Regions from separate parts of the Curtobacterium sp. 314Chir4.1 genome, predicted to be linked through region 2. Evidence: predicted binding sites of a transcription regulator. Region 2 holds the regulator's gene; the other holds the start of a gene.
What was found. The regulator HspR, encoded in region 2, represses chaperone genes until heat shock. The targets are predictions, from matches to a motif close to AAGTTGAGTCNNNNNGACTCAACTT.
Positions count from the first base shown of each region.

Region 1 (4,285 bases), on a different contig from region 2:
CACGGTTCCGCGAAGCGCTCTCACGCATGTCCCCGATCGCCGACTTCATCCGGTCGGGGGCACCCTGCTCGCGCACCTCGTGCTCGCGGTACACGGCGAGCAGCAGTTCGTCGCGGTTCGGGAAGTAGTGCCGGAGCGCCGCGTGGGTGATCCCGAGCGCATCCGCGACCGAGCGGAGTGACGATGCGTCGACGCCGTGGTCGGCGACCATCCGGATCATCTCGTCGAGGATCTGCGTGCGCCGCTCGGCGCCCTTGCGGTACCCGCCGCGTCGCGGCGGGGCCGCTTCGTCGTCGGCGGGGGGCGTCATCCTCCCAACTTACCGCTGGAAGGTTTTTTCCGGGAGGCGCGTGAGGACTCGTTCCTCCGGGTCCCGATCAGGCGTCGTGCGGCTCGGCCACGCCGTCCGGGTCGACGGTGTACTCGTCGACCGGCGCAGGTCGCCCGTCGGCGAGCGCTTCGGTGATCTGGGAGAGGCAGCGGGCGAGGACGCCGTTCTCCTCCGAGGACAGGTGGTCCATCACCTCGACCACGGCCTCGTGGAACCGGGCGTACGAGGCGTCGATCTTCTTCGCGGCCTGCACCGTCGGCTCGAGCACCTGCGCCCGGCGGTCGGTGGGGTGCGGAGCACGCACCAGATCGCCCTTGTCGACGAGGCCGTCGACGATCTTGGTCACCGAGGCGTTCGAGACGTTGAGCATGACGGCGAGGTCCTTGGGCCCCATCGCCCGTCCGTCCCGGTGCGCCTGGAGCATGTACCGGACAGCGAGGAACTCGTTCTTCGTGAGTCCGCTCTCGCCGCGGGCCTGCTCGAGCTGCTGCTCCTCGGCGTGCTGCAGCCGCAGGAGCGCGTCGACGGCGACCTTCGCGGCACGCGACCGGGGCTCCCGGGCGTAGAGGTGCATGTGCTCACGACGGACGACGGTCAACGGCATGTGGTCGGGTGTTCTCTCGTACTGGCGGTGCGGGGTGGGACGGACCCGAGACTACGCGGCGGGGACGCTGAAGAAGTCTGCGTAGGACGGTTCGGCGCGACCGGACAGGAGCGACGGGTCCTGGATGCGTCGCTCGACGTAGGCGTCGATGACGGCCGGGTCGGTGAGGCCGACGCGGGTGTGGGTGCCGACGAGCCGTGTGTGCCGCGGCATCCCGGTGTACGTGCTGTGCATTGCGATCCCGCCTTCCTGCTTCCTGGTGTCCCCTGCGGACGGTCAGAAGTCTTTCACGACGTGAACGATCAGTGCAACGAACTATTTCTGTTCTGTACGGTTCGCGCACCTAACTGTTAGCGCTGTTGAACTACATCGGTGTCATTCGGAATCAGTTGCTTCGGCATGCACCGCTTCCGACACCCGGCGACCTCTGAGCGTTCTTTTGGCACTCCTGAGGGTCGAGTGCTAAAACGGTGGCAGTTGAGTCGAGGGGACTCAACTGCAGACACGAAGGAGTTGATCTCGATGACGATGAACTTCGACCCGTTCCGCGAGCTCGACCGTCTCGCTGGGTCCCTCCTCGGAGCCGGAGGGCCCCGCTCCATGCCGATGGACCTCTACCGGACCGGGGACCACTACGTCCTCGACGTCGACCTGCCGGGCATCGACCCGGGGTCGGTCGACATCGACGTGGACGGCTCGGTGCTGACCATCCGCGCCGAGCGGACCCTCGGTGCCCCTGATGGGTCGCAGTGGATCACGCGCGAGCGGCAGCCCGGCTCGTTCGTCCGACAGCTGACGCTCGGCGACGGCCTCGACGCCGCCCGCATCACGGCCGGCTACGACAACGGCGTGCTGAGCATCACGATCCCGGTGAAGGAGTCCGCCAAGCCGCGCAAGATCGCGGTCACCGTCGGAGGCGGTTCCGAGCAGCTCGCCGTCGGGGCGGGCTCCGACCAGCACTGACCGGCATGGCGGTCCTGGCGAACGCGGTCGCGGCGGTCCTCGTCGTCACCGCATCCCTCGCGCTGACCAGCCTCGACCGACGGACTGCCGCTCTGCTCGGCGCGACCGGCAGCCTGACCGGCACCTTCCTGGCCTGGGTGGTGGCCCCGCACCTGTGGAGTTCGACCCCGCTCCTGCCGTGGGCTGCTGCCGTCGCCGGGACGATCCTCCTCGTCGCGGGGTGGAGCGCCGTCCGCGCGTACTCCGACCTGTTCGAGCCGCCCCGGCGGTGAGCTCGAAGCAGCGATGACCGAGTGGAGGGCCCGGCGCACCACGTGCGCCGGGCCCTCCACGATGTCGACGGACTACTCCTTGTTCAGCGTGTCCTGCACCGCGCCCGCCGTCTTCTCGACGAAGTTCGGCAGCTCGGTGGTGCCGTAGAAGCGCGAGTCCGGGTGCGTGGGTGGCGGCATCGGCACCGACGTGGTCGGCCCGTCGTGGTACGAGTACTCGCCCTTGCCATCGAAGGACGGCCCGCTCGCCCAGGGACCGTTGCCGGCCTCGGCGCCGTCCGAGAAGTTGAGGTACTGGTACGCGACCTCGTTCGCCTGCTTGGCCTCCGGGAACTTGTTCGGCACCGGGAAGTCCTCGATCCCGTTCTCACGGAGCTCAGCCGCGGCGGACGCCCACATGTTCTGGTGCATCGTGTCCCGGGCGATGAGGAAGCCCAGGAGGTCTCGCACCCCCTTGTCGTCGGTCATGTGGTAGAGCCGCGCTGCCTGGACTCGGCCCTGCATCTCGGCGTTCTCGTTGGCGGTGAAGTCAGCGAGCAGGTTGCCGCTCGCGGTGATGTACGAGCCCTGCCAGGGGTTGCCGTTGCTGTCGACCGGTCGTGCTCCGGCACCCGCGACGATCGCGTGCTGCACATCGGTGCCCCCGACGATCGCGGCGACCGTCGGGTCGTCCTGGACGGCGTCCTCGGTGATCCCGAGCGGGGACTTCTCGAGCAGCTGCGCGATCATCGTCGCGAGCATCTCGACGTGCCCCATCTCCTCGGCGCCGATGCCGAAGACGAGGTCGCGGTACTTGCCGGGCATGTGCATGTTCCAGGCCTGGAACTGGTACTGCATCGCCACCGAGATCTCGCCGTACTGTCCGCCGAGCACCTCCTGCAGCTTGCGGGCGTAGACCGCGTCGGGCTTGTCCGGGGTGGACTTGAACTGAAGCTCTTGCTTGTGGAAGTACAACTCGTTCTCCTGTTTCGCTTGGTCGGTCAGAGGATCGGGGTGCCGCCGGTGACGGCGATGCGCGCCCCGGAGACGTAGCTGCCGTCGTCGCTGGCGAGCAGCACGTAGACGGGAGCGAGCTCGGCGGGCTGCCCGGCTCGGCCGAGGGGCGTCTGCTTGCCGAACTGCTCGACCTCCTCCGGCGGCATCGTCGAGGGGATGAGCGGCGTCCAGATCGGGCCGGGAGCGACGCTGTTCACGCGGATGCCCCGGTCGCCGAGCAGCTGCGCGAGGGCGGCGGACAGGTTCGCGACGCCGGCCTTCGTGACGTCGTAGGGCGCGAGGGTCGGCTTCGGGTTGTCGGAGTTCACCGAGCTCGAACCGATGATCGAGGCTCCGGCGCCGAGGTGCGGGAGCGCCGCCTTCACGAGGTGGAAGTAGGCGCTGAGGTTCGTCGCGATGGTGTGGTCCCACTCCTCGTCGCTGATCTCCTCGAGCGTCTCGTGGGTCATCTGGTACGCAGCGTTGTTCACGAGGACGTCGATGCCGCCGAGTTCGTCCACAGCTGTCGCGATGACGCTCCGGCAGTGAGCGGGGTCGTTCAGGTCGCCGGGGCACAGGACGGCGGTGCGGCCTGCCGCTTCGACCCAGCGCCTGGTGTCCTGCGCGTCGTCCTCCTCCTCGGGGAGGTAGCTGATCAGCAGGTCGGCACCCTCGCGTGCGAACGCGAACGCGATCGCCACCGCCTTGCCGATGCCGCTGTCCCCACCGGTGATGACGGCGCGCTTGCCGGTGAGCTTCCCGGAACCGCGGTACGAGTCCTCGCCGTGGTCGGCTCGCGGGGTGAGTTCGCGGTCGCTGCCCGGCGGCTGCTGCTGGTCGGTCATGTGCCCTCCTGATCCGGTGGTGCGGGTGTCGAGGCCGATGGTCGGCGTCGGGTGCTGGGTACCCGTCCGGAGTGGACCGATCACGCAGTTGGTCTGGCCGGATCACGCGGGCGTAGCGTCGTGTCCGTGGACCTCCAACTGCAGAACCGTGTTGCACTCGTCGTCGGCGGGAAGGGGTACATCGGTGCCGCGATCGCCGATCGACTCCGCGCCGAGGGAGCGACCGTCGTCGTCGCCTCCCGGACCGCCGGCGACTCCGCCGACAGCGTCGCGATCGACACCGCAGACCAGGCTT
Region 1 is NZ_OCMI01000004.1:566,793-571,077, reverse strand. Features, by position in the region: gene CRP27_RS15560 (TetR/AcrR family transcriptional regulator) at 1-310, opposite strand, end outside; gene CRP27_RS15555 (MarR family winged helix-turn-helix transcriptional regulator) at 378-935, opposite strand; gene CRP27_RS15550 (hypothetical protein) at 987-1,169, opposite strand; gene CRP27_RS15545 (Hsp20/alpha crystallin family protein) at 1,458-1,898, shown strand; gene CRP27_RS15540 (hypothetical protein) at 1,904-2,170, shown strand; gene CRP27_RS15535 (manganese catalase family protein) at 2,243-3,124, opposite strand; gene CRP27_RS15530 (SDR family oxidoreductase) at 3,151-3,990, opposite strand; gene CRP27_RS15525 (SDR family oxidoreductase) at 4,117-4,285, shown strand, end outside.
Region 1: a site for HspR is predicted at 1,410-1,434, ahead of CRP27_RS15545 (Hsp20/alpha crystallin family protein). Genes of this name have one in related genera too.

Region 2 (4,285 bases):
GGATCGTGCGCCCGGCGACACCGTCCGGAGCGCCGGTTCCTCCGACCATGGTCACGGTCCAGTCGTCGCGGAGTTCCTCGCGTTCGAGGGTCATGCGGGTCCTTCTCTGGGCGGACGGGGTGTCGTCCGCCTCGGTCGGGACGCCGGCCGGTGGCCCGCCCCGTGGCCGGTTCTTCGGCCTGGAGGCGCGGCACCGGTTGGCCGGGCGTCGTCGCGTTCGCGCGCGCGAACGCGGGTGCGGTCGCGCGTGGGGGTGCTTGGCGATGCTAGTACGGCGAGCTTGCAGGGTTCCGAGTGGCAGGCTGGAACGCGTGATCACAGTTGCTCTCGCCGCGGCCCTGCGTGACGCCGGTCTCCGCTGGCACCCGACGACCGGTGACCGGTTCGTCATCGACAAGCCCGGCGTCGACGACGACGTCTACACGGTGTCGGAGATGACCGTCGAACGCCACGACTACCCGTCCGGCACCGTGCTCGGGTTCAACGGCACGACGGAGTGGGCGCTCGACTCGGTCGACGCCGCCGAGTCGTTGTGGCTCCCCCGCGAGGACCAGCTCCGCGAGCTCCTCGGCCCGGCGTTCGTGTCCCTGACCGCGGGGTACACGGTGACCGCGACGATCGCCGGCGAGACCCGGGCGTTCACCGAGTCGCTGGCCGCCGACGCGTACGGGCAGGCGCTGCTCGCGTACATCTCCGCCGCCCTGGCGTGACGCGCCCGGCTGAACGTTCCCGGAATGGCTCCTGGGGACCGTTTGGTTGCATGACACCATGACCGTTCCGAACATCACCCTGAACGACGGCAAGACCATCCCGCAGCTCGGCTTCGGCGTCTTCCAGATCGACCCCTCCGAGACGAAGGCCGCCACCCTGGCCGCGCTCGAGGTCGGCTACCGCCACATCGACACCGCCGAGATGTACGGCAACGAGAAGGAGGTGGGCGAGGCCATCGCCGAGTCCGGCATCGACCGCTCGGAGATCTTCGTCACCTCGAAGCTCAACAACGGCTTCCACGAGCCGTCGACGGCCCTCGAGAACGGCAAGAAGTCGGCCGACCTGCTCGGCGGCTACACCGACCTGTTCCTCATCCACTGGCCGCTGCCCACCGTGTCGGACTTCGTCCCCACGTGGAAGGCCCTCGAGGAGCTCTACCACGCCGGCACCTCCCGCAGCATCGGCGTCTCGAACTTCCAGGCGCACCACCTGCACCGCCTCCGCGACGAGACCACGATCACCCCGGCGGTGAACCAGATCGAGGTGCACCCGTACCTCACGCAGGAGTCGCTGCGCCAGGCGAACGCCGACCTCGGCATCGCGACCGAGGCCTGGTCCCCCATCGCCCAGGGCCTCGTGCTCGACGACGAGACCATCACGCGCATCGCGTCGGCGCACGGGAAGTCCCCGGCGCAGGTCGTGCTCCGCTGGCACATCCAGCGCGGCGACATCGTCTTCCCGAAGTCGGTCACGCGTGCCCGTGTCGAGGAGAACTTCGCGATCTTCGACTTCGAGCTCTCCGGCGAGGACATGACGGACATCTCCGGCCTCGACAAGGGCCACCGGACGGGTCCGGACCCGGACACGTTCGACTACGTCCCGGCCTGATCCTGGTCGTCTGACGCCGGGCGGGTGAACCGCTCACCCGACGACGAATGCGCACGGTCCGCCGTGCGCATTCGTCGTTTCTGCGCGCACTCCGCGCGCACCCTGTGGACAGGCCTGGACGCCGCCCGCGCTACGCCCGCCGCGACGCCGTCACGGTGAACTTCGGCGTCCGCGTCACCTCGCGCGTCGACCCGACGAGCCGCTCCAGCACGGGGCGGTACCGCAGGTGCGAGTTCCAGACGCACCACAGTTCACCGCCGGACTGGAGGATCGTGGCCGCGTTCCGGAACATCGCCTCGGCCGCGTCGGTGGTCACCGTGGTGTCCGCGTGGAAGGGCGGGTTGCAGAGCACGAGCTGCGCGGAACCCTCGGCGAGCTCGTCACCAGCGTCGGTGCGGAGGACCTCGACCCGGTCCGCCACGCCGTTCGCCTCGGCCGTCGCACGGGTCGAGGCCACCGCGATCGCGGAGACGTCCGTCGCGATCACCTTGAGCGACGGACGACGCCGGGCGATGGCCGCGGCGATGACCCCGTTGCCGCACCCGAGGTCGACTGCGACCCGGGCGGTCGGCACCGCGGCGTCCATCGCCTCGAGCAGCACCCGCGTGCCCTGGTCGAGCGAGGTCCCGGCGAACACGCCGCCGTGCGCGACGAGGGTCATCCCGAGGTCGTCGACGTGCACCGACCGAGGCCAGGGGTTCGTGGCGTCCGCCCGGGTGGCCGAGGCGCGGAGCGGGTCCTGCGCGATGAGGAGCCGCGACTTGCCACGACCCCGGGACGCGGTGACGTCGCCGAAGTACCGGCGCAGGACGTCGTTCTGGGACAGGTTCATGTGCTTCGACACCCCGCCGCAGAGCAGCACGACGTCGGGCGAGGCGAACCGTGCGACGGCGCGGGCGATCTCGTCGAGCCGGTCGTTCGACTTCGAGAGCCGCAGGAGCACGAGTCGCACGTCGCGGAACGCCTGCTCGAGCGAATCCGGGTGGTGGAAGCCGCGGCGGCCGAACGTGCCGGCGTTCGCCTCGAGCGCGCGCACGCCGACGAGGGAGTCCTGCACGACCCGGACGTCCGAGGCCCCGTGGACCGTGATGGCGCCGAGCGTCAGCACCCCGTAGCGATCGTCGACGACCGCGACCTCGCCCGGCTGCCGGAGGGCGTCGCCGTGCACGTGCGGGGCCTCGTCGAGGATGAAGCGGTCCGTGCCGTCGATCGCGATGAGGTCCGCGGCGTCGTCGTCACGGCGGCGGAAGAAGTCGGCGAAGTCCGGTGGCACGGCGCAAGCGTACCGATCAGCGGGCGGGTCGCTGTCAGCGCGGCCCGCGGTACAGCACGATCTGCGTGTTCCGCTGTGGGCGCATCCCCGCGCGCAGGGGGACAGCACCGCCAGTGGCCGAGGCGGCGAACACGCGCGCTCCCGGCCGGTTGATGAGCTGGTCGGCGAGGGCCGTCTCCAGCTCGCTCACGCGCGCTCGCAGCGCGCGGTTCTCGTTCTCGAGTTCGAGCACGCGGCGGATGCCCTCGAGCGAGACGCCCTCGGACCCGAGCCGCGCGATCTCGCGCAGCTGGGCGACGTCCCGCATCGAGTACCGGCGCGAGCCGCCGCGCGTGCGGCCCGGCACGACCAGGCCGAGCCGGTCGTACTGCCGCAGCGTCTGCGGGTGCATCTCGGCGAGCTCGGCCGCCATCGCGATCGCGAAGACGGGCGAGTTCTCGTCCATGTCGGTCATGGCGCGTTCCTTCCGTCGTCCGCGTGGTGGTGAAAACCAGCCTGGAGGCACGGCGCGCGTTCCTGACGGAGCCGCGCCGTGCCTCCAGGCCGGGTCTACTGCTGGTGGTGCGCAGCGCTAGCTGCGCGCCTTGGCGAGGAGGTCCTCGCGGGGGTTCTCGTCGGGCAGGGTCTCGGCGAGGGCCTCGACGGCCTCCCGCTGCTTGTCCGACAGGTGCGACGGCACCGCGACCTGGACGGTGGCGAGCAGGTCGCCGGTCCCGTTCTTGGTCGTGACACCACGGCCCTTGACGCGGAGGACGCGGCCCGACGGCATGCCGGGTGCGACCTTCAGCTTGACGGTGGAACCGCCGAGCGTCGGGACCTCGATCGTCGCGCCGAGCGCTGCCTCGACGAACGTCACGGGAACGTCCAGCCGGAGGTTCTGCCCGTCGCGCTCGAACACCGGGTGCTTGCGGACGGTGACGGTGACCACGAGGTCACCGGCCTCACCGCCGTCGGGCGACGGTTCGCCACGGCCACGCAGACGGATCTTCTGACCGTCGGCGACACCAGCGGGGATGCGGACGTTCACCGGGCGGCCGTTGCCCTGCGAGAGCTTGACGGTGTCGCCGGCGATCGCGGTGGTGAAGTCGAGCGTGGTCGTCGCGGAGACGTCCCGGCCCTTCGTCGGTCCACCGAAGCCGCGGTACCCGCCGGAGGACTGGCCGAAGCCACCCCCGCCGCCGAACATCCCGCCGAGGATGTCCTCGAAGCCGCCGCCGCCTGCCCCGCCCTGGCCGAAACGGACGCGCTGTCCGCCCCCGCCCTGGTTGAACATGCCGCCGAAGACGTCCTCGAAGCCGCCGCCCTGGCCCGGGCCACCCGCGGTGAAGCGGGCACCAGAGCCCATGGCGCGGACCTGGTCGTACTCCTGGCGCTGCTCCTTGTCGGAGAGCACCGAGTACGCCTCGCTGATCT
Region 2 is NZ_OCMI01000006.1:29,718-34,002, forward strand. Features, by position in the region: gene CRP27_RS17040 (glycoside hydrolase family 2 protein) at 1-94, opposite strand, end outside; gene CRP27_RS17045 (pilus assembly protein CpaE) at 312-710, shown strand; gene CRP27_RS17050 (aldo/keto reductase) at 769-1,599, shown strand; gene CRP27_RS17055 (class I SAM-dependent methyltransferase) at 1,730-2,872, opposite strand; gene CRP27_RS17060 (heat shock protein transcriptional repressor HspR) at 2,907-3,317, opposite strand; gene CRP27_RS17065 (DnaJ C-terminal domain-containing protein) at 3,444-4,285, opposite strand, start outside.